3 regions of the Limnobacter thiooxidans genome follow, and region 3 is predicted to be linked to each of the others. Evidence: predicted binding sites of a transcription regulator. Region 3 holds the regulator's gene; each other region holds the start of a gene.
The links. Region 3 encodes sigma-54, which starts transcription at its own class of promoters, with help from an activator protein. Its sites were predicted from a motif close to TGGCANGNAANCTGCTTT; they were not measured.
Positions count from the first base shown of each region.

Region 1: the regulator sigma-54 is predicted to act here: its motif matches at 8,152-8,169, upstream of RGQ30_RS04665 (PQQ-dependent methanol/ethanol family dehydrogenase).
Region 2: the regulator sigma-54 is predicted to act here: its motif matches at 6,815-6,832, upstream of RGQ30_RS15075 (TorF family putative porin).

Region 1 is NZ_AP028947.1:1,021,885-1,032,478, reverse strand. Features, by position in the region: gene pqqB (pyrroloquinoline quinone biosynthesis protein PqqB) at 1-843, shown strand, start outside; gene pqqC (pyrroloquinoline-quinone synthase PqqC) at 840-1,565, shown strand; gene pqqD (pyrroloquinoline quinone biosynthesis peptide chaperone PqqD) at 1,562-1,843, shown strand; gene pqqE (pyrroloquinoline quinone biosynthesis protein PqqE) at 1,840-3,036, shown strand; gene RGQ30_RS04680 (ABC transporter ATP-binding protein) at 3,033-3,827, shown strand; gene RGQ30_RS04675 (ABC transporter permease) at 3,821-4,636, shown strand; gene RGQ30_RS04670 (OmpP1/FadL family transporter) at 4,766-6,049, shown strand; gene RGQ30_RS04665 (PQQ-dependent methanol/ethanol family dehydrogenase) at 6,324-8,069, opposite strand; gene RGQ30_RS04660 (quinoprotein relay system zinc metallohydrolase 1) at 8,359-9,369, opposite strand; gene RGQ30_RS04655 (quinoprotein dehydrogenase-associated SoxYZ-like carrier) at 9,366-10,229, opposite strand; gene RGQ30_RS04650 (substrate-binding domain-containing protein) at 10,295-10,594, shown strand, end outside.
Region 2 is NZ_AP028947.1:3,303,162-3,313,755, reverse strand. Features, by position in the region: gene RGQ30_RS15115 (DUF4394 domain-containing protein) at 1-1,055, opposite strand, end outside; gene RGQ30_RS15110 (Crp/Fnr family transcriptional regulator) at 1,146-1,856, opposite strand; gene RGQ30_RS15105 (Mpo1 family 2-hydroxy fatty acid dioxygenase) at 1,998-2,519, shown strand; gene RGQ30_RS15100 (DUF1840 domain-containing protein) at 2,534-2,866, opposite strand; gene RGQ30_RS15095 (hypothetical protein) at 2,957-3,499, shown strand; gene RGQ30_RS15090 (MFS transporter) at 3,499-4,794, shown strand; gene RGQ30_RS15085 (YifB family Mg chelatase-like AAA ATPase) at 4,767-6,332, opposite strand; gene RGQ30_RS15080 (accessory factor UbiK family protein) at 6,444-6,674, opposite strand; gene RGQ30_RS15075 (TorF family putative porin) at 6,886-7,656, shown strand; gene RGQ30_RS15070 (P-II family nitrogen regulator) at 7,728-8,066, shown strand; partial or broken gene RGQ30_RS15065 (ammonium transporter) at 8,088-9,648, shown strand; gene gshA (glutamate--cysteine ligase) at 10,389-10,594, shown strand, end outside.
Region 3 is NZ_AP028947.1:357,157-367,750, forward strand. Features, by position in the region: gene RGQ30_RS01585 (hypothetical protein) at 1-268, opposite strand, end outside; gene RGQ30_RS01590 (tetratricopeptide repeat protein) at 273-2,018, opposite strand; gene mutM (bifunctional DNA-formamidopyrimidine glycosylase/DNA-(apurinic or apyrimidinic site) lyase) at 2,128-2,946, shown strand; gene mutY (A/G-specific adenine glycosylase) at 2,943-4,112, shown strand; gene rapZ (RNase adapter RapZ) at 4,068-4,937, opposite strand; gene hprK (HPr(Ser) kinase/phosphatase) at 4,930-5,913, opposite strand; gene RGQ30_RS01615 (PTS sugar transporter subunit IIA) at 5,918-6,388, opposite strand; gene hpf (ribosome hibernation-promoting factor, HPF/YfiA family) at 6,499-6,828, opposite strand; gene RGQ30_RS01625 (RNA polymerase factor sigma-54) at 6,870-8,390, opposite strand; gene lptB (LPS export ABC transporter ATP-binding protein) at 8,403-9,182, opposite strand; gene lptA (lipopolysaccharide transport periplasmic protein LptA) at 9,179-9,727, opposite strand; gene lptC (LPS export ABC transporter periplasmic protein LptC) at 9,724-10,311, opposite strand; gene RGQ30_RS01645 (KdsC family phosphatase) at 10,308-10,594, opposite strand, start outside.

The DNA of each region.
Region 1 (10,594 bases), 660 kb from region 3:
AAACCGGGCTATACCGCGCGCACGCAATCGTCGATCGCCATCTCGGACGGGTCGGCCAACTGGATTCTGGTCAACGCATCACCTGACATTCTGACCCAAATCAAGAACACACCGGAACTGCAACCCAATCGCAGCCCCAGAGACAGCGGCATTGCCGCCGTGATTCTGATGGACGCCCAAATTGACCACACCACCGGCCTGTTGATGATGCGCGAGGGTAAAAACCCCATGCGCCTGTACACAACCCCCGCCGTGTGGGAAGACCTCACCAATGGCCTGCCACTGGTGCCCACGCTGGGCTTTTATTGCGGCGTGAAATGGACACCCCTTTGTACCGAATGCGACGAGCCTTTTTCGATCAGCCCATTGGACAGCATTCGCATCAAATCCATTCCACTGGTCAGCAAGGCTCCGCCGTATTCACCAAGCCGTTATGCCCAGCGCCGTGGTGACAATATTGGCCTGTTGATTGAAGACCTGAACACCGGCAAGACAGTATTTTATGCACCCGGCCTGGGCGAAATCACGCCCGATATTCTGCCCTACATGCAGCAAGCCGATGTGTTGATGGTGGACGGCACGTTCTGGACCGAAGATGAAATGGTCACACAAGGGTTTTCGCAAAAAATGGCAGCTGACATGGGTCACCTGCCCCAAACCGACAAACCGGGCAAACGGGGGTCGGGCATGATCAGCCAGCTGCGTCAATTTGAGAAGCAACGCAAGGTGCTGATCCACATCAACAACACCAATCCGATTTTGAACGAGCACGGTGATGAATCTGCCGTGTTGGCGGAGAACGGCATCGAAGTGTCCTATGACGGCATGGAGATTCTTGCATGAGCAGCAACAAGCCCTGGAACAAAAAAGAATTTGAAGCCCGGTTGCGGGCCAAGGGTGACCGTTACCACATTCACCACCCCTTCAACATCGCCATGCGGGAAGGCAAACTGAGCCGGGAGCAACTTCGTGGGTGGGTCGCCAACCGTTTTTACTACCAGGTGTGTATTCCGCAGAAAGACGCAGCAGTCATGGCCAACTGTGATGACCGCGAAACACGCAGGCGTTGGGTGCAGCGCATTCTTGACCACGATGGCTGGGAAGGCAATGCCGGTGGCATTGAGGCCTGGGGCCGACTGGGTGAAGCTGTTGGCATTGACAAAGACAAACTGTGGGGCCAGGAACTGGTGTTGCCCGGTGTGCGGTTTGCAGTGGATGCCTACTTGAACTTCGCACGCCGTGCCCCTTGGCAGGAGGCCGTGTGTTCCTCGCTGACTGAAATGTTTGCACCGGAAATTCACAAGCAGCGTTTGAGCAATTGGCCCACCGACTACAAATGGGTTGCACCGGAAGGCCTGAATTATTTTCGATCCAGGATCAGCCTGGCACAGCGCGATGTCGAGCACGGGCTGGAGGTGACATTGAATCATTTCAAGACACGTGCCCAACAGGAACGCGCACTCGACATTCTGCAGTTTAAACTGGATGTGTTGTGGAGCATGTCGGACGCCATTGCGCTGGCCTATCCTGACAAGCCCGCCAAGGTGAAATCGAGCAAAAAATGAATACAAACACAAACTACAAATTGCCTGAACACCCCAAGCTGAACCGTCTGTTTCGTTTGCAATACGAAGAGGCGCAAAAAACCCACGTGCTGCTGTACCCGGAAGGCATGGTGAAACTGAACCAGTCGGCCAGCGAAATCCTGTTGCTGTGCGACGGCAACCGCACGGTCAACGACATTGTCGCGGCACTGGAATCGAAGTTCAACACCAAGGGACTTGAGCCTGATGTGCGCAGCATGCTTGAAGAAGCAAGCCGTCGAAACTGGCTGGACGCATGACGACAAGCGCCACCGACCCCGTGCGCCCTGCCGGCCCCTTGTGGCTGCTGGCCGAACTCACTTACCGTTGCCCGCTGCATTGCGTGTTCTGCTACAACCCGGTGGACTACAAACGCAACACGGATGAGCTGACCACTGAGCAATGGAAAGAAACCATGAAGCAGGCTCGCGCTTTGGGAGCAGTGCAGTTGGGCTTTTCCGGCGGTGAACCCCTGCTGCGGGACGACCTTGAGGAACTGGTGGCCTACGGGCATGAACTGGGGTATTACACCAACCTGATTACCTCGGGTATCGGCTTGAAACCAGCAAGACTGGACGCCTTGAAGGCCGCCGGACTTGATCACATTCAAGTGAGCTTTCAGGACGCCACACAAGCCGCCAACGACGCGCTGAGCGACACCAAAACCTTTCAGAAGAAACTCGAGATTGCAACGGCCGTGAAAGCGGCAGGTTGGCCCATGGTGCTGAATGTGGTGCTGCATCGCCTGAACTTGGACCACATCGATTCCATCATTGAATTGGCGGTGAAGCTGGGCGTCGAATACCTGGAGCTGGCCAACACCCAATATTATGGCTGGGCTTTTCAGAACAAGGCGGCACTCATTCCCACTCACGAACAATTGAAACACGCAGAAGAACGGGTGGCCGCGTGGCGTGAAGAACTGGGCAACACCATGAAGCTGTTGTTCGTGGTGCCCGATTACTTTGAAAAAACCCCGAAACCCTGCATGAGCGGTTGGGGCAATGTGTTCCTCAGCATCAGCCCCGATGGCACTGCCCTGCCCTGTCAGGCTGCACGCATGCTACCCGGCTTTGAATTTCCCAATGTCAAAACCCGCAGCGTTGAACACATCTGGTTCGAAAGTGATGGGTTTACTCGCTACCGGGGTGATGCCTGGATGAAAGACCCCTGCCGCACCTGCCCGGACAAAGCCAAGGATTACGGCGGCTGCCGCTGCCAGGCCTACCTGATTACGGGGGATGCCACCAACGCAGATCCTGTTTGCCACAAATCGCCTGACCACGAAAAAGTAGTAGCCTTTGTTGATGCAGCCCAGCGACGTGACAACCCTGACGACTACTTCAAGGTTCAAAAGCCCGAACAACAAGGGCTGGCAACGGCAGCCGAAGTGCCCGTGGTATGGTATCGCAGCGATCACAACAGCTTGCACTTGAGCAACAACGGCACTTGAACACACACATCACGGCAACAAATCAACCCCTTCGGCTTCAAGCGCACGGCGTGCGCTTCTCATGGGGGGACAGGCTGGCTTTGAACAACATCAACCTTGATCTTCATGCGGGTGAAATGTTTGGCCTGCTGGGCCCCAACGGAGCCGGCAAAACCACGCTGATCAGCCTGATCGCAGGCTTGATCAAACCCGATCAAGGTGAGCTTTCAGTATTGGGCCACAGCACCCATAAAGCAGCGGACCTGGCCCGTAAAAACCTCGGCTTCGTGTTCCAATCGGTGTCGCTTGATCGTTTCATGACAGTCGAAGAAAACCTGTTTTTTGCCGCCGGGCTTCAGGGCCTGGACAAGGCTCAAACCCGAAGCAACCTTGCCCACCTGTTTACCGTATTCCCCATTGAAGGCTGGCTCAAACGCACAGTGGGCAGTTTATCCGGCGGGCAAAAACGACTGGTTGACATCGCCCGTGCCCTGATCCACCGTCCCGGCGTGCTGATACTTGACGAGCCCACCACTGCGCTGGATGTACCGTCCAAAAACACCGTGTGGCACACCCTCAAGACTTTGCAGGCCCTGGACGGCCTGACCATTTTTGTGGCCACCCATCTGATGGATGAAGCCAGCAGCTGCGACCGCGTAGGCTTTCTGAATAAAGGCGAATTGAACTGGCTGGGCACCCCTGCGCAGGCACTGGACGAATTGCCAGATCAAAGTGTAACCAGCGTACGCACAGCGACACTGGCAGACTGGTTTGTCTGGAAAATGAAGGCTGAGACAGAACAACCATGCTGATTCAATTTTATCGGGCTGTCATTGCCCGGGAAAGTCAAAAGCTGCTGAAACAGCGCGATCGCCTGGCAGCTGCCATGGTGCGCCCGGTGCTGTGGTTGTGGATTATTGGTGGCGGCATGCAGGCACTTGCCGGGATTGATTACACCGCACGCCTGCTGCCCGGCATCATTGGCATGACCCTGCTGTTCGGCGGCATGGTGGGCGGCTTGAGCATCGCACTGGACAAAGACGCCGGGACCATGCGCCTGCTGGTTACAGCACCAGTAAAAACCCGGCATATCCTGATCGCTAAAACACTGGGGGCTGCCTTGGGTGCATTGGTGCAAATGGCTTTGCTGGTCGCATTGTTGCTCGGCCTGGAGGGGCTTTACGCGGTACTGACCCCGTTGGGCGTTGATTTGCAGCAGGCACTGCCCTGGGTTGGGCGCACGGTGTGGCCACAATTACATGTGCTGTTGCCGGCTGCAGTATTGGCAGCGCTCAGTTGTGCGGCACTGGGCGTGCTGTGTGGCACGTTTGCAAAATCGATTGACGGTTTTGCCGTCATGATGAACTTCGTGATTTTTCCGGTGTTCTTTTTCAGCGGCGCACTGTACCCAATTGACCCCATGCCAGCCCTGGCCAGGTGGGTTTCATTGCTCAACCCCTTTTCCTATTGTGTGGACATGCTGCGGCATGCCTTCACAAGCCACGCAGAATTCAGCCTGATTCTCAGCTCCACAGTATTGATTGTTTCAACCTTGGCCATGCTCGTAGTAGCAACCTGGAAGTTCTCTCAAAGCGGTGCAGCGGTGCCGTTGAACACCTGAATAGCGGGCAATTCCCGTTTCTTATCGCAGATTACTCTTACAGCAATATCTCTACACATTTATGTAATTTTACTTACAATAGTCCTCCGCCAAAAAATCACAATCCACCCTGGCGCCCTTGAGGACAACATGAAATACATTCCATTTAAATTTAGCCCACTTCACATTGCAGTCGCTACACTCGGTCTGGGAATTGGCTCCATTTCACATGCAGCAGGTTTTGCACTGCTGGAGCAAAATGCCAGCGGCGCTGGTGTGGCTTATGCAGGCAAAGCCGCCATCGCTGAAGATGCCAGCGCGGCCTGGTTCAACCCGGCCAGCATGGCCCGCTTGAAAGAGCGTCAGGTTGTACTGGGTGGCCATTACGTTGACTTGAATGCCGAGTTCCACAATGAAGGCTCCACCACCCCGCCTGCCATGGCCGGAAACCCTGGCCGCAATGTTGGCGACTTCGGCGCGGAAGGCTACATCCCCAACTTCCACCTGGTCGTGCCGTTCAACGACAAGATCAACTTTGGCTTGTCTGTGGCCACGCCCTTCGGACTCAAAACCGATTACCAGCAAGACTGGATTGGCCGCTTTCAAGGCATTACCTCCGACATCAAGACACTGAACATCAACCCTTCAGCTTCCTATCAAATCAATGATCAGTGGTCGGTCGGTGCAGGTGTTTCTGCAGAAAAACTCGATGCAAAACTGAGTGCCTCCAGCGTGCTGGGCGCCGGTGTGGAATCACTGACCACGATTGCAGGCGATGGATGGGGATACGGATTCAACCTAGGTGCCATGGGCCAAATTACGCCGGCCACACGCGTGGGTGTTGCCTACCGCTCGGCCATTGAACACGACCTGAAAGGCAATGTGACCTTTGCCGGCGCTGGCGTGCTGAACAGCGACCTTGCCGCAAAAATCCGTCTTCCCGCTTCACTGGCTCTTTCTTCCGTTACTGCGCTCGATTCAAGATGGCAGGTACTGACTGATGCAACCTGGACCGAATGGAGCACCATTCAACAGCTGAATTTCCAACGCGTCAATGCAGTGGGGCCGGCTGCAGGCGTTCCAATTCCTGTTCAGGACTACGAGTGGAAAAACAGCTGGCGCTTTGCTGTGGGCGGCATCTACAAATACAGCGACACGATCAATCTGAAAGCCGGTGTGGCCTACGACATCACGCCCGTGCCCGATGAACGACGCAAGGTGCGCCTGCCAGACGAGAACCGGATCACACTGGCCCTGGGTTCACAGTACAAATTCGACAAAGCCACCACATTCGATGTGGCCTTTCAGTACGTCATGCCCGACAAGGCAAAAATTGACAGCACCGAAGGCGCAGGCGGCACACAAAGCCGTGTTCTTGGAACTGTAGAAGGCGATGCAATTGTCCTGTCGGGTCAGGTTGCTTACAAGTTCTAACTACTGTTGACGAAAAAATGCCCGGCTCATGGCCGGGCTGAAAAGACGCATTCGGTTAGGAGACTATCAAACCGCTACAACTTTCTCCGACTGAAATCTGTGCCAGAAAAAGGTCCCAAGGAGCTGTTTGATCACATCGTCTGCGTCCATAAGTTCCCTGCGGAGCAGGCAGAAAACTTGGGGGTGAAAATCACAACATTACTATTACGCTCTACTACTTCACTACGCATCAAACCACCCCACACGGGGCAGTTTGATGTACTGCACAAACCGATTACTTCATCAGCTTGAATACCCAGACGGAACCACCTTGTTCAAGGTAGTTCACCTTGCTGGCTACGTCTCCGCCCCACAGGGGAACTGCGCCACCCCAACCAGACACAACAGCCACGTACTGCTGACCATCTTTGCCTTTCCAAGTCACGGGAGGTGCAACCACGCCTGAACCGGTCTGGAATTTCCAGACTTCTTTACCGGTCTTGGCATCAGCAGCCTTCAGGAAACCTTCTGGAGTACCCCAGAACACGAGGTTACCGCCTGTGGTCAGAACACCGCCCCACAGAGGCGCGTTGTTCGTGATTTCCCACTCGATCTTGCCGGTCTTGGGGTTCATCGCACGCAATGCGCCGATGTAGTCAAAGCCAGGCAATGTCTTGATGGTGAAACCGGCACCCAGGTAAGCCGCACCTTTCTTGTAGGTGATTGGCTCGTTCCAGATTTCCATGCCCCATTCGTTGGCAGGAACATAGAACAGACCTGTGTCAGGGCTGTAAGCCATTGGCTGCTGGTTCTTGCCACCCAGGAATGAAGGTGCAGAGAAGACCACTTCACCCTTCTTGCCATCCTTGGCTGTGGGGTCGCCGGGGCGGTTGGCTGGATCGAAAATCGGACGGCCTGTCTTCATGTCGATGCCCTTGGCCCATGTGATTTTCTTCACGAATGGGAAGGCGTTTTCCAGTTTGCCGGTCTTGGCGTCGTTCACGTACATGAAGCCGTTGCGGTCGGCTTTTGCACCCACACGCTTGCCGTTCATGTCAAAGGTCACGAACTCGTTCACACCGTCATAGTCCCAGCCGTCGTTGGGCGTGGACTGGTAGTGCCACTCGATCTTGCCTGTGTCAATGTTCACAGCCACGGTGGATGTGGAGTACAGGTTGTCGCCAGGGCGCAGGTGGCTATTCCAGGGCGCTGGGTTGCCAGTACCGAAGTAGGCCAAGCCTGTTTTGTTGTCGTAGGTACCGCCCAGCCAGGTTGCTGCACCACCGGTTTTCCACAAGTCGCCTTTCCAGGTCGCATTGGTGGTACCGGAAATACCGTTTTCAATTTTCTTGCCGTCTTTGTCGAACTTGTAACCCATGTGACCTTCAACGGTTGGACGAATCCAAACCAGTTCACCAGTCTTGGCGTTGCGCGCTTCAACACGACCTACCACACCGAATTCACCGCCAGATACTCCAGTCAACACCAAGCCTTTGGCGATGATTGGAGCAGCAGTATTGGAGTAGCCAGCTGCGTAGTCGTCAATCTTGTCTTTCCAGACCACCTTGCCCGTGTTCTGATCCAGAGCGATCAACTGGGCATCCAGTGTCGAGAAGATCACCAGGTTGTCATACAGTGCGGCACCACGGTTCACCACGTCGCAGCAAGGCATGATGCCTTCTGGCAGACGGTGCTCATACTTCCACAGTTTTTCACCTGTAGAGGCATCCAGTGCGTAAATGCGTGAATAGGAACCAGTCACGAACATCTTGCCGTTGTGAATTACAGGCTGGCTTTCCTGACCGCGCTGCTTTTCACCGCCGAACGAGAATGACCAGGCTGGAACCAGCTTGCCCACGTTGGCTACGTTGATGTCTTTCAATGGGCTGTAACGCTGACCCTCGGTACCCATACCCCAGGAAAGAATGTCGCCTGTGGATTTGGCATCGCCTTGAATCATTGCGTCTGTCACAGTGGCAGAAGCCACTGCTGGAATCGCCAGTGCGGTTGCTACCATCGCGCTAAGCAGAGTTTTGCGCATTTTTAGTTTCTCCTCTCTTCATCCGTTACTTTGTGAGGTTCTCGCCCCTCATTTGCAGAGTCGGGGCTACCCGAAGAAACCTAGCGCAAGCTTCATGCCAAGTAGAATCTTTCATCTAAATAATTTTTTTATTCAATAAAATCAGTGGCTTGAAAAAACGACTCTTTTGGGTGGGATGCCGCTGCTGCAAGATGTAAAAAAAGAGACAAGCTTGTGTCACTGCAACAGCACAATTGCTCAGCAACACACAAGCTGTCCCTTTTTGGAACACCTGATACACCCAGATTGTTTAGAATCCGCCCAATGCGCCCTTCTCGTAAACTGGATACAAATTGGTGACGTTTCGATAGAACTCGGCCGGGTAGGCTGCAAAGCTCCTGAAGCGTTCAGGCGCGCCTTGCTTCATGACCTCATTCATTTCTTCTCCCATCTGGGCAGCCTGGGTCAAACGCGTGTCCAGCCAGGTCAGGTAATCCAGTGTCTGGTCGATGGCTTCAGTGCCCCAGCTTACTGGCCCGTGGCTGGGCACCACGACTTTCGGTTTCATGGCCTGCAGCTTTTTGAGGCTTTCAATCCAGGGCTTCAATCGCGCATGCGGGGTGGTCACAATTCGTTTGTAAAACACAAGGCCACCTGCCCACATCACCTTGCTGTCGGGGTCGAACAACACCAGGTCTGAATCGGTGTGCCCTTTCAGCTCAATGGCTTCAATCGCCTTGCCACCCAACTTGTTGAGCTTCTCCGGCACAATCGTTTGACTTGGAAACACACTTTCAGTGGCCTTCATCCAGTCGCCGCACAGGCGGTACAAATTGGTTTCATACAGCGCTGCTTCGGCCTTGATGCCCTGAATGGTCACTTTGGTCGCAGCCAATGCTTCCTTGGGGTAGGCCTGATTGCCCAAAAAATAATCCGGGTGCAAATTCAATGCGACAACTTGCTGAATGGGCTTGCCCTTGCTGATTGAATCGATCAAGGCACGTTGTTGCTCGCCATAAATTCGCGAAGTGCCAGTATTGATGACAAACACGCCCGCATCATCAATATAAAAACCGGTGTTGATGATGTTGCAGCCATTGGCCTGCGAAAAATCGTCATTGGCACCGGCGATGACATACCATCCACCCGCCAGTTCGGTGGCCTTCAAGCCATAGTTCAGCGTGGCCTTGTCGGCTGAGGGTTTGGCCACATTGGGCAGCTCAGCCCAGGCGGGGCCTGCGCTCAAAAAGCCGCACACCAACAAACCGGCGAGCGCGTTGAAACCTGTCTTTGCAGGCTTGGGTATTGAATGAAAATTCATTGCGTAACCTTTGCATCAATTCGGTTGCCATTGTTGTCACGCCCAACAAGGCTGACAGGCCCTAGCGGTTTTTTGTCGAAGTCGAAGGAGAACAGCGGGTTTTCCGACACAGGCTCGAAAGGATAAAGCCGGGCCAGCACCTGCCGGTTTTTGTCTTGCAACACCATTTCCTCAATGTAGAAAGCGGGCACTCCCGCCACCAATCCGGTGTCCATCGGGTGCGAAACCTGCACCCGCAAACGGGCGTCGTTGCGCAACTGGTTGGCGTCAAACATTTTGCCGGCCACCTTGTTCAGGGTTTGGGGCCAACTGCCGTCAGCCCGCGTAGCGCCTGGCACCGTGCAACCGCCACCGGCTGCTTCAATGAAGGCATAACCCACGTGCCACACATTGTCTTCACCCAATGCAGCAATTCGTATCGGGCTTGCCTGCTCCAGCTTGAAGCGGAAATTCAATGCCGGCTTTGCTTTCTCGGGAATGAACTCAAGTACCTTTCGAATCGGGTTTCGGTCCACCAACACCACAATTTTTTTGACCTTGCCCACCGCTGAAGCATCAAAGGAAACCGGCACATTCATCGCGTCCTCAGCAAACAGGGGCACTGTCACCTTGATTCTGGAATCGAATACTGTTTTGGCATTGGTATCAAAAAACTGCCCCTTCATGTCGGGCCATTGCATGGAGCCCAAAGGGTCGCCACCAGTCAGGTCACCTTGCACTGCGCCCAATTCTGCTGTGGCTGCTGTTGCAGGTACAGCCAGTACGCTGCCCGCAACGATGCAGGCCCCGGCGATCAGTCTGGTGAACAGCTCAAGCGCCCTTGTTTCCCGATCGAGGTAATTTCTACTGCTGAACTTCATGACATTTGTCTCCTGCTTTTTTTAATCTGTCAGAATGCAAGCAATCGATGTGCCTATATTCGCAAATGCTCAACTTAAAATTATCCGCACGCTGGAAACGGGAAGACGGTCAGTTCATTGAACTGGACCAGCGCCTGATGCAAACCCTCAAAACCATAGACTCCGAGGGATCCATCTCGCTGGCGTGCAAGGCACTCGGCGTTTCCTACCGTACTCTGTGGGCTCAAATTCAGCAATACAACCAGATACTGGGCGAAGACCTGGTGGCCACCCACGGCCGCGCCGGCGCCTGCCTGACCCGGTTCGGGCACAAGTTGATCTGGATGGTCGAGCAAGGCAATGTGCGTGTAGCGCCTGACCTGGGA
Region 2 (10,594 bases), 590 kb from region 3:
AGGCGGCCATTGCTTGGGCGGAAGTCGATCGAGAGCAGGCGTTCGCCCGAGGGCAGTCCGGTCACGTTGGTGGCGGTTGCTGTGTTGGGTGTACGAATGCCGAACTTCAACAAACGCTGGGCACCTGCCGTGTTGCCATCCAGAGCAACGGCAACAGGGGCTGTTGCTGGCGCAAGTGCCATGCCCACAACTCCTGAAATATTCACGCTGCCCACCGCAACAGCTGCTGGACCCGCCACTGGAAGGGTGGCAGTGGAGTCTGGAATTGCAATAGTGTGAAATACCACGCTGCCGCCTACATTCAACAAAGCGTAGCCGCGGTTGTTGCGGGGATCAATGTCGAAGCCAGCCGTGCCGGTGGCGTTCACGCCCAAAGGTGCAGCTACAACCTGTGTACCATCATTGGGTGGGTTCTGAAACGTGAGGTTGTCGCCTGCGGTGTCAATGTTGAGCAAGCGAGTGCTGGTGGTGCCATCAAACGAGTTTGTGTATGCAGCACCGGAAATGTCTGCTGTTGGTGCTGAAGTGTTGGTGGTGCCGTCGACAAACGTTTCACCAGCGATTCGGCCAGTCGCCGCAGCCACAAAAATTCTCAAGTTTTGACCGGTATCGCTGATCACGCGCAATGCATCGGGTACCGGGTTAAAGTCCACAGCAAATGATGTTGCAGCCGGGTCGAGGGTAGTAAACGCGCCATTGATGGTGGGCGTTGTTGCGGGGATGAGTGCCGCACCTGCCGTTGCTACACCTGTTGTGGTATTGATAGTGTACAAGCGGCCACCGTTGCCTGGTGTGGTTCGTGCGATGGCATACAGTTGCCCGTCGCGTGGTCGGAAATCCATGCCCAGCAAGGTATCACCGCTCAACACGCCGGAAATTTGCACTGAAGTGCGAACAACGCTCGGTTCGGTTCTGTTGAATGAGGCCAGTTGACCGTTCGAGGTCAAAACGAATACGTCGCCAGCACTCAGCGGTGTGTTGTCATCATCCAGAAAACAACCGCCCAATACCAAGGTGGATAATGCCAGCGCTACAAAATTTTTCTTGAATTTCATTATTGCTTCCCTCTATCTGTGATTCCAAAATCCATGCCAACCCAAAAGGTGACAGAAAGTTAAACACAAACGGATGTGATTTGGATGCAACTAACTCAGTTGTGCTTTTTGCTTCAACCTTTCCAAGTCCAGAATTTCAATATTTCCCCGCCCCAGTTGTAATAAACCTTCATGTTCCAGTTCCTTGAGCATCTGGTTCACGGTTTGTCTTGAAATTGACAACATGGCAGAAAGTTTCTCCTGCGATACATGCAGTGTTCGGGCGCTGACAGTGTTGCTGTCAGACCGGATGCCATAGCCTTCGGCCATCTGCAGCAGTCGTCGCGCCAGGCGCATGTGCGTGGGCAGCAACGCGGCATCTTCAATGGCTCCGAAAATAAGTCTTACTTTCTGGGTCAGCAACAGGCCGAATTCCCGCCAGAACAAGGGGTTTTCTGCGGTCAATTGATCCAGCAGGTTTTGCCGCACGTGGAATACTGTGACGGGTCCGTCAGCCAGGGCGTCGTGAGTGCGGGGTTGGCGGTCAAACAGGCAGATTTCGCCAAACCAGTCTGGCGAATCAATCAGTGTCAAAATGACGTGCCGGTCGTCAGCCCCGTGTTTGTTGGCTCCAACAATTTGAACCGTTCCGTTCAACATGCCGTAAATCCCGTCGGTACAGTCTCCGCGGGAAAACAGTCGTTCACCACTTCGAAACTGCCGGACAGTGCCGTGTTTGAGCAGTGCCTGTTGCAGATTGCCGGGCAAGTTGGCGAACCAGCGTCCGCGTGCCAGTATTTGGTGAATATTGTGTATTTGCATCGATTTATTGTGGGTGTGTCTGCCTCTTTTTGTAAATTAGCATCAAATGTCAGGCAATTGACAGACTTTCGACGGTTGATTTGTAACCATACAGTCCTAAAATCACAAACAAGATACAAAAGTATCGCTGGAGCGCAATCCATGAAAACCTTGGTCGAGCAGTTGGCTACTTACGCCACCTACCACCGTGACCCGAGAAACATCGCCACCCATTTCATCGGTGTGCCGATCATCGTGTTGTCCGTCCTGATTTTGTTGTCGCGAGTTTCTGTTGATGTGGCCGGCATTGCTGTGACACCTGCGCTGCTTGTATTTTTGTTGTCCAGCCTTTTTTACTTCAAGCTCAGCCTGACCTATGGCTTGGCCATGTTCCTGATCCACGGCGCCTTGTTACTGACCGCCGGACATTTCGCGACGGTTAGCACGGTGTTGTGGCTGAGTGCAGGCGTGGGTGTGTTTGTGGTGGGTTGGGTGATCCAGTTCATTGGTCATTATTACGAGGGTCGCAAACCCGCATTTGTCGATGACTTGATCGGTTTGGCCATTGGGCCATTGTTTGTGGTCGCCGAACTGGGCTTTCTGATTGGCGTGGGCAAAAAGACCCAAATGCAGGTCGAGGCCATCGCTGGCCCAGTGCGTCGGCGAGATACAGTCAACGCTTGACCGTCAACTGGGGCTTAAAAGCCCCAGTGTACATCTACATTTTTCTTCTGCGCTTCTTCCAGCATTTTCAAGAACGTGTAGGCACGCTGTTCAAGGCTGACGTGGTTTTTCAACGCAATCTTTTCTTCGTCGTCCAGTTCGTCTTCATCGATCGGGTTCTCTGCCTTGGCCATGCGTTCGGTGTTGATGGCTGCCACCAACTGGGCATGAGCATGCGCCAGGTCTTGGGGTTCAATGACGCCTCGCTCGCTTGAATCGATTCCGATAATTTTGAATATTTGAGCGGCGTTCGTTTTGAACATAACGATGTCACCGGCGGCCTTGGACTTGAATTTGACAATACCCATTCTGCTCACACTCTGGTTATTACTGCTGTTGATCTTTTTGAAGAGCACCTACAATGGTGCACTTGCATAATTCTCGCTTCAAAGCGTCTCATGAATTCAATCCTTGCCCAAAGCCGTGCCGTTTTTATTGCCTTGTTCGCGATGTGGGCACTTGTCGCGTGTTCTCCGCAATTCAACTGGCGCACTGTGCCCAATGCCGACCTGGGATACACGGCCACATTTCCGGACAAACCCGCACAGGTTACACGGACAATGGATTTGATTGGTCTGCAGGTTCCGTTGACTTTGCAAGCCGCGCAGGTGCAAGGCATGTATTTCGCTGTGGGTACCGTGCCTTTGCAGGGAAACCTGGAGGGCCAGGGAATTGCCTTGCGTGATGCATTGGCGCTTGCCGTGGCGAATAATATTGCGGCTGAAAAGCCCGAGCTTGTGTCCATTCAATGGCTTGGCAAACCAGTTCAGGAAATGTCTCTGAGTGGCAAGTTGCCAGATGGCAGTGTTGCTTTCGCCCATGCACGATTTTTTGAACATCAAGGTACTTTGTATGAGGTGTTGTTGATGGGGCCAGGCCAGCGGCCCGCGCCCGAGGTATTGACTTCCTGGTTGGGCGGGTTTTCGCTTTTGGGCATGTAATGCGTTTTAACCCGGACCATGTTTCCCGTGAAGTGGGGCCTGATGGCGTAGAGCACACTTATGTCAGTGGCTCCCTGGCCGTCCGCATGTTCGTGATTTTTGCTGCGGCCTACATCATGTCCTATGCTTTTCGCGCCATCAATGCGGTAATCGCCCAGCCCTTGGTGGCTGAATTGGGTTTGTCTGCGGGACAATTGGGATTTTTGGCATCGGCTTATTTTTTGTCTTTCGCGCTCATGCAGCTTCCGGTCGGGGTCATGCTGGACCGATACGGCCCCCGCCGTGTCGAGGCGGTGTTGATTGGCTTTGCTGCCCTGGGCGCCTTGTTGTTTGCTGTGGCTGACAGTTACAGCGTGCTTTGGTTGGGACGCGCCTTGATCGGTGTGGGGGTGTCTGCTTGCCTGATGGCAGCTGTCAAAGCCTATTCCCTGTACTTCAGACCACATCTTCAAGCCAGCCTGTCGTCGTGGATGTTGGTTGCAGGTTCTCTGGGCGCGCTCACCGTGACCACTCCCGTTGAAGCTGCCCTGCCGCTGCTGGGTTGGCGCGGGGTTTTTGGATTGGCCGCTGTGCTGTGTGTATTGGCGGGGCTTGCTTTGTGGTTTGCGCTGCCTGCACTGTTTAAACCCCAGAAAGCCCAGTCTGTTGGCGACATGGCGCAGGGTTACCGTGCCATTTATGCTCACCCGCATTTCTGGCGTGTGGCGCCATTGGCCATGATCACCCAGGGTGGTTTCATGGCCTTTCATGGCTTGTGGGTGGGGCCCTGGTTTACCAATGTGGTTGGTTTGAGCAATTCGCAGGCCGCGCAAAACATGTTCTGGATATCTGCCGTGTTGATGCTGGGATATTTGGCATTGGGTTTCATGACACGCCGCATCTCAAAAGCCGGGGGGGATGAGGACCAGATCATGCTGATCGGCATGGGCTTGTCCTTGATTCTTTTTGCGGTGCAAATTGTTCAGGGCAGTGATTCAAGTGTGTGGGGCTGGTTGGTCCATGCTTTTCTTATTTCATCCGGCATCATGACCTACGCCACCTGCAACAAACCTTTCCCCAAGAAGCTGACAGGTCGATCCAGTACGGCCTTGAACCTGCTCATTTTTGTGGGTGCCTTCAGCATACAGTGGGGTATCGGCTTGGGCATTGATGCATTCACCGGCATGGGGCTGAGCAGCACTGACGCCATGCGCCTGTCATTGGCGTTTTTGTGGTTGATGCAACTGGGCAGTTGGCTTTGGTATGCCCGCCCAGGCCGCAAAACCAGTCATTTGATTCCGTTCAGCGCCACTTGATTGGGTATCGTGGGCAGGTTCAGTGATTTCCGGTACTGAATGGCGGTGGCTACCTGTTTCTTTTGAATATTCGCTGCGTCATCCAGATCAGCCAAAGTGCGGGCAACCCGGCAAATTCGGTGCAATGCACGGGCAGACAGGTGGTTTTTTTGCGCGTAACTGAGTAACAACTGTTCGGCGGAGTGTTCGGGTTTGCAGTGCATGCTGATTTGGCCCGGTGTCATTTCACCATTCAGGCAACCTTGTCTGTTCAGCTGAACTTCTCTCGCTTTCAGAACCTGCGTTAGCAGCGCGGCGCTGCTTCCGGATTCGTGTTCACCTTGCGACCCTTGTAACAAGGCTTGATGTTCGACTGGTTGTACGTCGATTGAAATGTCCAGCCTGTCGGCCAAGGGGCCTGACAGTTTGGCCTGGTAGCGGCGAACCTGCTCTGGCGTGCAGCGGCATTCCTTGACTGGGTGGCCCAGCCAACCGCAAGGGCATGGGTTGTGGGCGCACACCCATAAAAAGCGGGCTGGAAAGGTGGATTGGTGTCCGGAGCGGGAAATGTTGACTCGCCCTGTTTCCAGTGGCTCGCGCAAGGATTCAAGGCAGCGCCGGTCAAATTCCAGCACCTCATCTGTGAACAGAATGCCTTGGTGTGCCAAGGTTATTTCGCCGGGTGCGGGCGGATTACCTCCGCCTATCAGTGCGGCCATAGAACTGCTCGGGTGTGGATTCCTGAATGGCCTCGCCTGACTGAATGAATCGCCCTCACCCTTGAGGCTGCGAATGGCTGAGATATCCAGTGAGTCTTCAAAGGGCAGCGCAGGCAGAAGACCGCCAATCCGTTGCGCTAGCATGGACTTTCCGCTGCCGGGTGGGCCGACCAGGCGGATGTGGTGTTGTCCGGCAGCTGCTGCAAGCAAAGCGTGCTTGGCTGTTTGGTGGCCGATGACCTCAGCCATGTCGAGAGCCTGCCCTGTGGCGGTGGTTGGGCAGCCTGGCTGTTCCTGTGTCATTGGCGTGCCATGGCCTACAAGGTGCGCTGCTGCTTCAAACAAGGACACAGCACCGTACACCGCAATGTCAGGCACTGTTGCGGACACAGCGGCCTGTGCTTTGGGCATCATCAGTTTCAGGGGGCGATTGCGCTGTTGCGCCTGTTTGCGGGCTGCCACGGCGAGTGCGAAGGGGCTTCGCACACCAGTCAATGCGCCAGACAGGGAAAGCTCTCCGGCAAACACCCAGTCTTGCAGTTCGGCCTTGGCCAACTGACCCGATGCTGCGGCAATGCCCAAAGCCACCGCGAGGTCAAATGCGGCGCTGCCCTTGGGCAAGTCCGCAGGAGCAAGGTTGACTGTGATGCGTTGGCTGGGAAATTCAAAGCCACTGTTCAACAGGGCCGACCGAACCCTTTCCTTGGATTCCCGAATTTCCGCATCGGGCAGGCCAACCAAAGCGAATGAGGGTAGCCCCGCAGACAAGTGAACTTCAATTTGTACAGGAATAGGGCGAACACCGACAAACGTCAGGCTTTGGAGTGTGGCTAGGGGCATGGGAGTGTTTGCGGGAGGTCAAACCCCAACGATTATCCCCTCCGTACCTTTAAAGGCAAACGGGTGCCCAGCCTGGTGTCACCCGGCCTGGCTGGCAGAAAGTCTTATTGATCAGGCTTTCTTTTCCAGCTCTGCCACGCGCAATTCCAGTGCATGTACCTTTTCGCGCAACCGGTTCAAGACCTCTCGCTGGATCTCGAAGTCTTCCAGACTGACGAATTCCATATCCTGAAGGCTTTGGCGAATCAGCTGAGTCACTGGATTTTCAAGGGTTTGCAAACCTTTCGCGTTCAAAAGTTCACTGATTTTCGATTGAACTGCATCAAATGGACTGGTGGCCAAAATTTCCCCCGGAAGAGTGGTATCGCATCGCACCAAAACGGTGCACCAAAACAGTGCGATGACAGAAAATTCAAAAAATCGAATGCTTATTGTGCCCGAAAAAGGGGGATTTATCGCGAATTTACTGACAGGTAGCTTGCTGGCACGCTTCTCGCTAATAGAGCCTTGCCAAAAAAACTTTACGGCATTCATCTATTTTTAGGAGAGTGAGATGAAAAAATTAGTACTCGTCGCTGCAATCGCCGCAACCACATTCGGTGCTGTTTCTACTGCACAAGCTGTTGAAGTAACAACAACAGCGAACGCAAACATCACCACAGATTACAAATTCCGTGGTATTTCCCAGACCAACGCTGGTCCGGCATTCCAGGGTGGTTTCGATGCTGCTTTCAGCAACGGCTTCTATGTTGGTAACTGGAACTCCAACATCAACAACCTGGGTGCAGGAAGCTCTGGCCTGGAAATGGACTTCTACGGTGGCTATGCTGGTTCGTTTGCAAACGGTATCGGCTACGACGTCGGTGCCCTGTACTACTTTTATGAAGGTTTTTCTCCAGCAGTGAATGGACCTGATGCTGACACATTGGAAGTTTATGGCAAGTTGTCATACGCCAATGCATACGCCAAGCTGTCCTATGCTGTATCTGACGACTACTTCGCGTTCACAGCTGCAAACGGTAGTACTGATCTAGGCGGTTCCACTTACCTAGATTTGGGTTACACCTTGCCTTTGTCAGACTCATTGTCTTTGACTGCTCACTACGGCATCACCAGCTTTGACAAAGACCTGCCAAACCTTCGCACTGGCGTTGGTGGCGTTGATACATATGCCGATTACAGCTTGGCTGCGACTTATGCACTAAGCCCTAAGTATTCAGTAACTGCTGCCTACATCGAAACCGACAACGATGCACAAGCTATTTTCAATAACGATGACATCACCGACGGTTCTTTGGTCGTAACTTTCAGCGCCAAGTTCTAAATTGAATACAGACAGCGCTCTGAAGAGGGCGCTGTTTTATACCCTCTTCAAACTTAATTCAGGAGTGCGTAATGAAGCTAATCACAGCAGTCATTAAGCCTTTCAAACTCGATGAAGTCCGTGAAGCGCTGTCTGCCATTGGCGTGCAAGGCATTACGGTTACCGAAGTGAAAGGTTTTGGTCGCCAGAAGGGTCACACTGAGTTGTACCGTGGCGCCGAATATGTAGTCGACTTTTTGCCCAAAGTGAAAATTGAAGCAGCAGTGGATGACAGCCTGGTTGATCAGGCCTGTGAAGCCATTGAAGCGGCTGCCAAAACCGGCAAGATAGGCGATGGCAAGATTTTCGTGTTTGATTTGTTGAGTGTTACCCGTATTCGCACAGGCGAAACCGGTAAAGACGCCCTTTAACCAGAGAGAAGTGAGGAAATCATGAAGAAACTTCTGACTGTCTGGCTAGCGGCCGCCGCACTGAGTTTCAGTGTTGCCAGCCCTGGTGTGTTTGCGCAAGAAACGCCTGCAGCACCTGCCACCGAAGCCGTTGTAACAACCCCTGTTGGCGACGCAACTGTTGCCCCTGAGGCAGCCCCTGCTGCCGAAGCCCCAATGGCCGCTGAAGCTGCGCCTGCAGAAGAAGCTGCGCCCGCTGCAGTACCCGTTCCTGACAAAGGCGATACTGCCTGGATGATGGTTGCTACACTACTGGTCATCATGATGACAGTGCCAGGCTTGGCCCTGTTCTACGGCGGTTTGGTTCGCTCCAAGAACATGTTGTCCGTGTTGATGCAAGTCATGGTGACATTCTCCATGATTGTGGTGCTGTGGTTTGTTTACGGCTACAGCTTGGCCTTTACAGAAGGCAACGCATTCATCGGTGGATTTGACCGCGTGCTCTTGAACGGTATCTGGGACAACGCTGCTGGTACATTTGCAAACGCTGCAACGTTCAGCAAGGGTGTATACATCCCTGAAATCGTATTTGCTGCATTCCAGGCTACATTTGCCGGTATCACTTGTGCACTGATCGTGGGCGCGTTTGCCGAGCGTATCAAGTTTGGCGCAGTTCTGTTGTTCATGGTGCTGTGGTTCACATTCAGCTACATCCCAGTAGCACACATGGTGTGGTTCTGGATGGGTCCTGATGCTTACTCAAGCGCCGAAGTGGCAGCCGAGATGACCAGCAAAGCTGGCTACATCTGGCAATTGGGTGCCCTGGACTTCGCTGGCGGTACTGTAGTTCACATCAACGCCGCTGTTGCTGGTTTGGTGGGTGCATACATGATCGGCAAGCGTGTTGGTTACGGCAAAGAAGCAATGACTCCACACAGCCTGACATTGACCATGGTTGGTGCGTCCCTTCTGTGGGTGGGCTGGTTCGGTTTCAACGCAGGTTCTGCTCTGGAAGCCAACGGCTACGCTGCCTTGGCCTTCGCAAACACCCTGATTGCAACCGCAGCTGCTGTGATGGCCTGGTGTATCGGTGAAGCGCTGCTGAAAGGCAAGGCTTCCATGTTGGGTGCGGCATCCGGTGCTGTTGCTGGTCTGGTGGCAGTAACGCCAGCAGCAGGCAACGTGGGTATCGCTGGTGCAATCGTGATCGGTCTGCTGGCAGGTTTCATCTGCTTGTGGGGTGTTTCCGGTCTGAAGAAGCTGCTGGGTGCTGACGACTCTCTGGACGTGTTCGGCGTTCACGGCGTAGGCGGTATCTTGGGTGCTCTGTTGACAGGCGTGTTCAACTCGCCAAACCTGGGTGGCCCATCCGCAGTGGCTGACTGGACAACCGTGGCCCATGATTGCTGCTGGTGACTATTCCATCGCCAGCCAAGTGTTGATCCAGGCTAAGGCCGTGGTTATCACAATCGTATGGTCAGCAGTGGTTTCAGTGATTGCATTCAAACTGGTTGATCTGATTATCGGTCTGCGTGTAAGCGAAGAAGCCGAGCGTGAAGGTCTGGACATCACCTCACACGGTGAAACAGCCTACAGCAAGTAAGTACACTCTCCACTTAGGTGGATCCTTCAGCCCGGGACAATGGGCTGACTCAAAGGCACCCTCGGGTGCCTTTTTTGTTGCCTTCAATCTGTTTCTTTGGGTTGGCGTTTGCGGGGCTGACTTGTTGATTTTGGCAATAGAAGTGCGCAGTGCCTGTTGAGTTCGCTGAATGTCTGTTATCCCTCCTTGAAGCCTGGCTTGGCACTCGCCTCGCCCTCCAAAACACATTGTCGGGGCTCGGCGTTGGCTTGCAGCCAAGCGCGCCAATCCAGTTTCAAGCGGGCAGATATTCCTGATGCGAACCCAACAGGCACTGCGCACTTCTCTTGCGGCGTTCAAATCGCCGCCGCCCGCAAATCTCCGACCTCCGCAGAAACGGGTGTGAAGGCAACAAGTGGCTGAGAGAATTCACGTGCGGTGATGGGCGGGGAGGGGAGGCTTCAAGGGGCCAAGTCTGCGTTTCAGGGAAATCTGCCAGCGTGAAGCTTGTCTGCACAGTCGCCAAAGGCGAAAACCCGAACTCGCCCGTGGGTTTTGGCGAGTCGGGTTTAGTGCGGACAGGCGCAACACGCTGGAAAAACAGATTTCCACGCAGAGCTTGGCCATTGAGCCCCCTCCCAACCTCCCAACACCGCACCAATTCCCCAGCCACCCACCTTCACACCCGATTTTCCGTCCCCAATGTGGCAGTGCAGCGTTTTGGATTACACTTGGCGAAGTGTCTTACCCTGAGAATGTCGATGGTTCCACATCTAGTTACAGCTTTAACCGGTCCACTTCTGGATCTTGAAAAACGAATGCTCGACAAAACCACCGAGATTGAGCGGTGGTTCCGAATGGCCTGGAACGAGAACGTCCCGCCGTTTTACAGCTCTGTCGATGTACGCAATGCAGGTTTCAAGCTGGCACCCGTGGACACCAACCTGTTTCCGGGCGGTTTCAACAA
Region 3 (10,594 bases):
TGGAGCTGACTTCAAGGTAAGCGATTTCAGGTGCCTGACTGGGCCCGGTGCGGCCGGAGCGCCATTCATAGGTACCCGAAATGGATTCTGCCTCCACCTTGCCATCGGCTTGCGCCACTTTCCAGATAAGTCCAAACCGGCCATGGTGGCAACTCGATTGCACCGATTTGCAATCCACTTCCGTGATCGTGCCTTTGCCGGGTGTGCTGCATGCACCCAAAACAAGGCTGAGCAATACTGCAAAGGGCAGGCGGAAGTGCACCAACATCAATTTAAATTCCTTCAAGCTGCTGAATCAGTTTTTTCAAAGACGTGCTGTCAGGGTAACGAACGGCCAAGGTCGTGCCGAGTTGACGTGCTTCATCTTTTTTGCCCGACTTGATGAGTACTTCCAGAAAATGCAGGCCGATTTCTTCATCCTGGCGCAGCGTGTAAGCCTTGCGCAGCGTGCTTTCCGCGCTGCCCATGTTGCCCAGCCTGTAATGCACCCATCCCAGCGAATCAAGTATGAAGGGGTCATTTGGGGCCAGTTCAACTGCCTTCTGGATCAGCTCCAGTGCCTCGGCAAGGCGCACGTTGTTCTCTGCCCAGGTGTAACCCAAGGCGTTGTAGCCATGTGGGTTGTCTGGGCGCACGGCGATAAGGCGGCGAAGGTACTGTTCCACACCGGGAAGGTCATCTTGCCGTTCAGCCACCATGGCCCGCTCATACAGCAAGTCGGGCTGATCGGGGTAGGTTTGCAGGGCATTGTCCAATTCACTGGCTGCCTCGGCGGGGGCTTTTTCGGCCTCTGCCCGCTGTGATTTTGCCAGTGTCAGTCGAACTGATTCGTCCTCATTCTTGGGTTTGAACTGGTTCAGCACGCGCTTGGCCGCTGCGGCATCGCCTTGCTTGTCAAACACCACAGACTTCTTCAGTTGGATATCCAGTTCATCTGCTGCGTTCGGCGTGTTGTCCAGCCATTTCAAGGCGGCAGCGAAGTCTTTGCGTTCAAGCGCCATGTCAGAAAGCGTGGCATGGATGAGCACTTCATTTTGCCGGTCTGCCGGGGGAGTTTTATCCAGGTAAGTGCGGAAATGCTTCTGCGCACCCTCGTAATCTTTCAATTGGGTTAGCACAAAACCCTGGCTGGAATACAGTGGCAGGTTGTCGGGTTGAAGGGCAATCATTTCGGCAAAGCGGCTACGGGCTTGCGGCCATTGCTGCAATTGGGTGTGGTTGCGGGCCAGGTACAACCGGGCGCTGAACCAGTTCGGATTCTCCTGCGCCTTCTTGTCGATCAAGGCCATGGCGGCTTCGGGATTGTTGTCCCTTTTTTCCATGAACTGGGCCATCAGTACATAGAATCGTTCTTGCGGCAATTTCTGAACCACATTCTCCATGTGACCCACGGCTTGCGCGTGCAGTTCAGAGGCGTGGGCAATTTGTGCCAGGAGTGTTTGGGCTTCAGCATCGGTGGGGTCGTTGCCAAACAGTTCCAATGCCGTGCGGTAGGCTTTTGGTTTGTCTGGAATACGCATGAGCAGGTCAAGTGCTACTTTCTCAACCGACGTACCCGCCAGGCCCGGATTGCTTTCCTGAGCTTTTTTTACTTCGTCCAGATAGGCCTTTAGCGCCGGAAGCGCTTCGTCAATCTGGTTGGTACCCAGTTGCAGTAGCAGCAATGATTGAGTGGCCTGTTTGTCTTGTGGTGAAAGTTCAGCCCATACCTTGGCAGCAGTCAGCGCCAATTCCAGCTGGCCTTCAGCCAGGCTGATTTCAACCGCCCGTTTGGCCAGTTCCGGATTGCGTTGTTGTTTGGCTGCTTCCGTGTAGGCCAGCGTGGCAGAATAGATGTCCCCTCGCTGGCTGGCGATTTCAGCGGTCAACAGGGCAAACAAAGGATCTTGCTGCACCATTTTTGCAACTCGGGCCTCATAGGTTTGTTGGTCAACCGAGACCTTGGACTGATCGGCGGGCAATTCTGCTGGCACAGTGGCGCACCCCGCAACAACACCGCTGAGGAGTAATATCGCCAAGCCTGAGGTAGCCGATTTAAAACAAGTCATACTGTTGAACCCGAAGAAATGCTGGTGAATCCAAATTCATTTTTATCACATTAACAGATGCGCGTGCGCGCTTTAGTCTATGCCTGAATTACCCGAGGTAGAAATCACCAAAAGAGGCGTTGCCCAGCACTTTTCCGGGCAGCGGTTGTTGTTGTGCACGGTGCGTCAGCCGCGTTTGCGTTGGCCTGTCTCCTGTGAGGTGCAGCAGTGTGTACAACAGGTTTTGATGGGCGTGGAGCGGCGGTCCAAGTACATGCTGATGGATTTCGGTGAGCATGTGCTTGTGGTGCATTTGGGCATGTCGGGTTCCATGAAAATTGTGGATGCACAAACGCCTTGGGACAAGCACGACCACATTGAATGGAAGTTTGGCGAGAAGGTGTTGAGATACAACGACCCCCGGCGGTTTGGCAGTGTGGAGTACGTGAAAAAAGAGGCGGGTTGGGAGCAGGGTTTTGTCAGGTTTTCAAAACTGGGCCCGGAGCCATTTAGCGATTCTTTTACCCCTGAATCCTTTTTTGCTGCAACACGTGGCAAGAAAGTGTCCATCAAGGCGCTGCTGCTCAGTGGCTTTGCTGTGGTGGGTGTGGGCAACATTTATGCCTGTGAAGCCCTGTTTCGCAGCGCCATACGACCGGGCAAAGCAGCAGGTCGACTAAGCCGAAACAACGCGGTGGAATTACACGGTGCCATCGTGGCTGTACTGGGCGAGGCCATTGAACGAGGCGGTTCCACCCTGCGTAACTTTCAGGCCATTGATGGTGAATTGGGGCACTTCCAGCTGCACTGCGATGTCTATGGCCGCGAAGGGCAACCGTGCAAACGATGTGGTGCGTTGGTGAAGCGACGGGTCATGAATCAGCGCAGCACATTCTATTGTGCGAATTGTCAGCGATGAAGTCTCTATCAAGCCCGGCATTGAGATTGAGTCCAGCATCGCACCCGATGAAGGGTGAGCAGTTTGCAGCAGTGTTGGTGAACTGGCAAACCCGGCATGGCCGCCAAACCCTTCCCTGGCAACACACCGGTGATGCCTACAAGGTTTGGCTGAGCGAGATCATGCTGCAGCAAACACAGGTGACGACTGTACTGACCTACTACGAAAAATTGCTGAATGCTTGCCCCAAGGTGAGTGATTTGGCCGCCGCTTCGCAGCAGGACGTGATGCAGTTGTGGGCAGGGCTGGGTTATTACACGCGTGCGCGCAACTTGCATGCGTGTGCCCAGCAAGTGGTTGAGCGTTTTGGTGGCGTTTTTCCGCGTGATGTGGCTGATCTGGAAAGTCTGCCCGGTATTGGTCGATCCACGGCGGGTGCCATTGCGTCGCTGGCGTATGGCGTGCAGGCCCCAATTCTGGATGGCAATGTCAAACGGGTGTTCTGCCGCTATTACGGGGTGGAGGGGTATCCCGAGCAAAGTGCAGTTAAAAAGCAGTTGTGGTTGATTGCAGAAACCAATGTGCCCCGAGCCAACCCTGGCCAATACAACCAGGCTTTGATGGACTTGGGTGCCACGCGTTGTACACCGCGCAACCCCGATTGTCGGCAGTGCCCCTTGAACGAAAGCTGTGTGGCATTGAGCAAAGGGCAGGTTAACCAGTTGCCGACGCCGAAACCGAAAAAAGAACGGCCAGAGTTGTATTTCATCAGCCTGCTTGTTCAGGATGAAACGAGGGCTTTGCTGCTGGACATTCAACCTGACAAAGGCGTGTGGCAAGGGTTGTGGACTCCACCCTGCGTGCCGTGTGACGAGGAACATCAACCCGCCGCCTTGTTGCCCGAGTTTGATCAGATCTTGAGCCGTTGGGGCTTAAGCGATGCCCGGGAGGAGATTGAGGAACAGTTGCAACGTCTGCAAGGTCAGTCTTGGCTGGTGCATGAGTTAACCCATAGGAAAATGCATTTCAAGGTGCTGGCTTTGAAACGATCTGGTTTCCATGCGGCGTTTCATCAACTTTCTGAAAAACCAGTTCCCAGAATTGTGCACAAGTTGCTGGAACAGGCTGGGCGTTTGAATGAATCACCCCAAAGTTCGATGGCGCAACAGGATACTCTCGATTTCTGAAAGGGGTTTTGTTGTAAATCGTTTGGCCAAAGTTTCAGCCACGTAAACAGACCGATGCTGGCCGCCCGTGCAACCAATCGCCACGGTGACATAACTGCGCTGCTCGTTCAGGTAGGAGGGCAGCCATTTTCTCAGGTAGCTTTCAATGTCGTCGATCAGGGCATCGCTGCGCTCGTCAGCCTGAATGTACAGTTGCACTTCAATGTCTTTGCCACTCAAAGGGCGAAGATTCTTGTCGTAGTAGGGGTTGGACAGGCAGCGCACATCGAACACCAGGTCTGCATCGCTGGGTAGTCCCTTTTTGAATCCAAACGTCTCAAAGACCAGTGTCAGTTTGGCTGAATCGCCTTCAACTGTTTCCAGTACCCAGCGCCTTAACACATTGGGCAGCAAGGCAGAGGTGTCGATACAGCTGGATATGGCGCGCAAGGGCTCCAAGGCTTCACGTTCTGCATCCACGCATTCCTGTACCGTGGCTTGTTCGCCCAAGCGTGCACTCATGGGGTGGCGGCGCCGGCTTTCAGAATAACGGGTAATCAAGGTGTCGTTGTCTGCGTCCAGAAACAGGATGCGCACATCGGTACCCCGGGCTTTCAGGGTTTGAATGATTTGCGGCAGGTCGATGATGTCGCGCCCCGTGCGCGCATCGGCTGCAATGGCCAACTGCGTAATCCCTTCGGTAGACAGGCGTTCAACCACCTGAGGAATGAATGAGGGGGGCAGGTTGTCGACACAATAGAAATGCGCATCTTCAAGGGCGCGAATGGCAACCGACTTTCCAGAGCCTGACAGCCCGGTGACCAGCACCACTTTCATGTCAGTCATGTCCCAGATCCAGGTCGGTGTCCGAGCCAACTGGCAGGTATTCGATACCGCCCAATTCACTGAGCATCGCTTTTTGCTGGCGAATCATGAACTCGTCCAGGGTGTTGATACCCCGCATTTGCAGAATGCTGTTTCGCACTGCCGCCTCCAGCAATACGGCCAGGTTACGGCCAGCCGCCACGGGCAAGATCGCTTTGCGAATGGGCAGACCCAGCACTTCCTGATATTGCTGCTCGGTGACCAGACGTTCCTGGTGCAATTCCAGCGAGGCTTTGCGCACCAGGTGCACAATCAGTTTCAGGCGCATTTTTCTGCGAACGGCTGTTTCACCAAAAATTGCCTTGATGTCCAGCAGACCAACGCCCCGAACTTCCATCAGGTTGCGAATCAGTTCCGGGCAGCGCCCTTCAATGTAGTTGGGGGCCACGCGTGAAAATTCCACCACGTCGTCAGCCACCAGGCCGTGGCCGCGTGAAATCAGTTCCAGGCCCAATTCGCTTTTGCCCAGTCCCGATTCACCACAAATGAGTACGCCCATGCCCAGCACGTCCATGAACACGCCGTGCATCATGGTGGAGGGTGCGAGCCATTTGTTGATATAAACGCGCAAGAAGTCGATGATTTCAGCGGCCGACAAGGGGGTGGCCAGCAGCGGGATGTTGGCCTTGTCGCAGGCTTCCTTGAGCAGGCTGTGCGGCTGGAAAGACTCAGCCACGATAATGGCGGGCGGTTCGCCCTCAACCAGTTTGTCGATCTGGTTTTGTTTGCGGGCATCGCTGATGCGTGCGAAGTATTCAATTTCCTGACGACCAAATACCTGGATGCGACCCGGGTGAATGGTGTTGAGGTGACCCACCAAGTCAGAGGAAGCAAAGCACTGAAGGTCGAGGTGGCGCTCACCACCGTTCAAGCCGGCAAGCCAGTCAAGTTTGAGTTTGTTGCGGTTGGCTTCGATCAGTTCTTTCAGTTGCTTCACAGGCTTAGCTCGCGGGTTGGTAGGGCTCCCAGTTGGCGATCAGCTGGTGTGTGGCACCCGGATCAGACTCGGTCATGAGCTTTTCCCGGAAGTCTTTGTCAGACAGCATTTGAGCCAATTCAGACAGTATATCCAGATGATGCTGGTTTGCGCTTTCAGGCACCAGCAAAAACATGAGTAGTTTGACAGGCTGGCCATCAGGTGCATCGAAAGGGATGGGGTCTTGAACGCGAACAAGGGATGCGATAGGTTCGCGCAGACCCTTGATGCGGCCGTGCGGCACAGCCACTTGCTGGCCAAGGCCAGTGGAACCCAGACGTTCTCGCGCGAAGAGGCTGTCGAACACCTTGGACCTTGCGATACCCTGGTTGTTCTCAAAGACCAGTCCGGCTTGCTCGAAGACGCGCTTTTTGCTGGTGACCTGTGTGTCCAACAAAATGTTGGATGGTGGCAGTAGATTTGCGATCAAGTTCATCGCTGTTGATTCCTGATACCCGCTTCTAATGGTGGGGCCGATTATACGCCATAAAAACGGAAAAGGCGGATTGTTGTCCGCCTTTTGAATTTCCCTGAAATTACAGTGGTTTATTCAGCTTCTTCAACCACTTGGTGTTTCATGGGGGTGTGATTGTGATTGGTCACTTTGTCTTTGTGGCGAAGGACCTGGCGATCCAGTTTGTCGGCCAGCGCGTCAATTGCCGCATAGAGGTTTTCATGGCTTGCTTCTGCATGGATGTCTTTGCCGCGTACATGCAGCGTGACATCGGCCTTCTGAACCAGCTTGACCACTGAAATGGTCACCGATGCGTCAATCACATGGTCAAAATGCCTTTTCACCCGATCCAGTTTTTCAATTACGTAATTTCGAATTGCTGGGGTAACTTCCAGATGATGACCATTGATGTTCAAGTTCATAAAGGTATCTCCTTTCGTTGCTGCGGGGGAAGCTTTAGTTTTTAAAGCGACTTTCGCATGTTCACCGGGGGTATTTTCAGTGATTCCCGGTATTTAGCGACCGTGCGTCTTGCGACCACGATGCCCTGTTGACCGAGTAGTTCGGCGATTTGGCTGTCAGATATCGGCTGCTTGGCGTCCTCCGCAGAAATCAGTTGCTTGATGAGCGCACGGATGGCCGTGCTGGAAGCCTGCCCACCCGAGTCGGTGGAAACATGACTCCCGAAGAAATACTTTAGCTCAACCAACCCATAGGGCGTCAACATATATTTTTGCGTGGTAACCCTTGACACAGTCGATTCATGAAGACCGAGAAGGTCTGCAATTTCTCGCAAAACCAAGGGCTGCATGGCAATTTCACCATGGTTGAAGTAGCCAATCTGCCTTTCAACGATGGCCTGGCTGACTCGTAAAATAGTGTCAAATCGCTGCTGAACGTTTTTTAATAGCCAGCGGGCCTCTTGAAGTTGGGCGCTGAGTTGCGCACTTTGCCCTCGATGAGAGCGCAAAATAGAGGCATACATTTCATTGATTCGGATTTTTGGCATGACATCCGGGTTCAATTGCACATGCCATTGGCCGCTAAGTTTCTTGACAATTACGTCGGGAACTACATGGTCGTCGTCAATTCGGCGAAAGCGCGCGCCAGGAAATGGTTCAAGTGAACGAATGATCTGGTGGCAAACCTTCAGCACGTCTTCGTCCACGTTGAGTGCTTTTTTCAACTTGGTGAAGTCGCGTTGGGCGAGCAGTCCAAGGTGGTCGCGGATAATGGCCTGGCAGTTGCCGAGTAGTGAGGGCTGGCAGGTGATGTCGGACCTTTGGGCCAGTTGCAACAGCAGGCATTCGGAAGCATTGCGTGCGCCCACACCAGGTGGGTCAAAGCTTTGCAGCAGGCTCAGGGCCGCGCTGAGTTCTTCAAACTCCAGGTCGGGTTCGTCTTGCAGGGTTTCCCAAAGGTCTTCCAATTCAACGGTGAGGTAGCCGTCGTCACTCAGGTAGTCGATCAGCCACAGCACGAGGTTTTTGTCCCGTTCACTGGCTTGCGTCAGGCGCAACTGGTCGATCAGATGTTGGTGCAGGCTGCTGTCAGGCGCAGCAAGCTGCAGGCCTGGCTTTTCCTCATCGCCGTCGGCGTTGGCGCCGCTGTTGTCGCGCCAATCGCCTTCCCAATTGTCCTCAATCGAGTCAATGGTTTCACGCTGAACAATTTCTTCGCCCTGGTTGTCCTGTTCAGCCTGTTGGTCGCTGACGGGTTCAGGCGCTTTACGGGGGTCGGGTTCAGCCTCAAAGCTGTCGCCTTTGGGTTCGTGCAGTTCACCATTGCTGCTGTCCAGGCTCAGTGTGCGTTCGCCTTCCATCGCTTCTTCATCTGCCAGTTCTAGCAGCGGGTTTTCGGCAAGGGCCTGCTGGATTTCCTGCTGCAATTCAAGCGTGGACAGTTGTAACAGGCGAATGGACTGCTGTAGCTGAGGGGTTAGCGTGAGGTTTTGGGAAACTTTAAGCTGAAGTGATTGTTTCATGTTGATTCAGCTTTACATCCGGAAGTGTTCGCCAAGATATACACGGCGTACATCGTCATTTTTTACAATCTGCTCCGGGCTGCCCGAGGCCAATACCCGGCCCGCGCTGATGATGTAAGCGCGGTCGCAAATGCCCAGCGTTTCACGCACGTTGTGGTCAGTGATCAGCACACCGATACCCTTAGACTTCAAAAACGCGACGATGCGCTGAATCTCAAGCACTGCGATTGGGTCCACACCCGCGAACGGCTCATCCAGCAGAATGAAGCGGGGCTGGCTGCCCAAGGCCCGCGCAATTTCCAGGCGGCGGCGTTCGCCTCCAGAAAGAGATGCAGCGACTGAAGTTCGGATGTGCGTGATCTGCAAGTCATTCAACAGGTCTTCAACCGCCTGATCGATCGTTTTGTCCGTGGGCGGGTTGATTTCGAGCACGGCCCGAATATTTTCCTCGACCGTCAACTTCCTGAATACCGAGGCTTCCTGGGGCAGGTAGGACAGCCCGGCACGCGACCGCTCATGGATGGGTTTGAGGGTGATGTCCTGGCCTTCCAGGCAGATGTTTCCTTCGTCGGCGCTGACCAGCCCCACAATCATGTAAAAACAGGTGGTTTTACCTGCGCCGTTGGGGCCAAGTAGACCCACCACCTCTCCCGTGTCCACGTGCAGGGATACGTCTTCGATTACGCGTTTGCTTCGGTAAGCTTTGCGAAGGCTGTGCGCTTGAAGCCGACCTTGCCCGGTCAGAGTTTGAGCTGGCGTCGTGTTGGTGGTTTGCTTGACGGGGTTGCTCACTGCGCCTGTCCTTGTGTCTTGGGTTTGATCACTGCTTGAACCCGTGTTTTGCCCGCGCTGTTTGGCGCGCCCACCACATTCAAAAACTCAGTGTTTTGTTCGTAGGTGATTTTGCTGCCTGAAATGGATTCTGTTAGTTGACCATTGGCACTCTTTTCGATGCTGGCCTTGCCGGTCAGGGTGACAACGGATTTGTTGCCGTCAAACTCAATCATCTCGCCGGTGCCACTGATGAGCAGCACGTCGCTTTTGACTTGGGAGTCCCGCTGTTGTTTGAACCGGGCTGGGGATCCTTCAACCTTGGCCAGTTGATTGCCATCGGCTGTTTCAGTCAACGTTAGCTTTTCTCCGCGAATGACCAGGCTACCCCGGGTCAGCAACACATTGCCAGTGAACACGGTGACGTTGGACTTTTCGTTGTAAGTCATCTGGTTGGCGTCAATCGTTGTTGCTTGAAGCCTGTCGGCTTCCAGTCCATGGCCTGCTTGGCTGAATGCCAGCAAGCTGGTAAGCACCAAGGTGGGTGTCCAGTATGTGCGTTTCATCGTTGTGCCTCTATGCGAAACTTGATTGACCCTTGCGCTTTCAATTCGCCCGTGTCGTTGTTGAGTGTCGCCCCTTGCGCTTCAAACTTCTGGCCGGGTCGGGTCACCAGCACCTTTTTGTCAGTTGAAATTTCATTGGCGATGTTGTCGATCCGGATTTCCTCGGATTTCATCACTGTCATCAAGCCATCGTTGCGGCTGTTGACAATGACGTCTTCGCGCAAAAAAACCTCGTCAGTGTCCAGCAGGTAGGCGCCTTTGCTGGCTGTGCTTTTCACCATGACCTTGTTGGGCTCAAACTGTTCAAGCTCGGGTTTGGTTAAATTCCAGACGTTGCCCTGCGGAATGTGTTCTGCGGATTTGCTGCGGATAATGGAGTATTTGTTTTCTGCCAGGTCGTGGCTTTGCACTGAAAAATTGCGCAGGTAGTAGTCGCTGACTGTGGGGTCGGCCTTGCCGCGGGCACTGAACAGGCTTAACTCGGACTGTATTGCAAACCAGTACGAAGCCGCTGCGAGCACGAACGTCAGCAGCAGCGGAATGAACTGCGAAATCAGATTAAAGAAAGCACTAACAGGTTTCACCGGCATTCCCAAGGGTTGCGGTATTCGGGCTGGTTGGCCAGAATGAAATCACACAGTTCGCGCGCGGCGCCATCACCAGGCGGCCGGTTGTTGATCCAGTTGGCCGTCTTTTTCATGGGTTCCGGTGAATGGGGCGTGGTCGCTGCCAGTGCAACCTGCTGAAGCACAGGGTAGTCGGGCCAGTCGTCACCAAAAAATCCGCATTCCTGCCAGTCAAGACCAAGAGACTGACGAATGTCGTCATAGGCCTGCAATTTGGTTTTGCAGCCTTGAACCAGTTGAT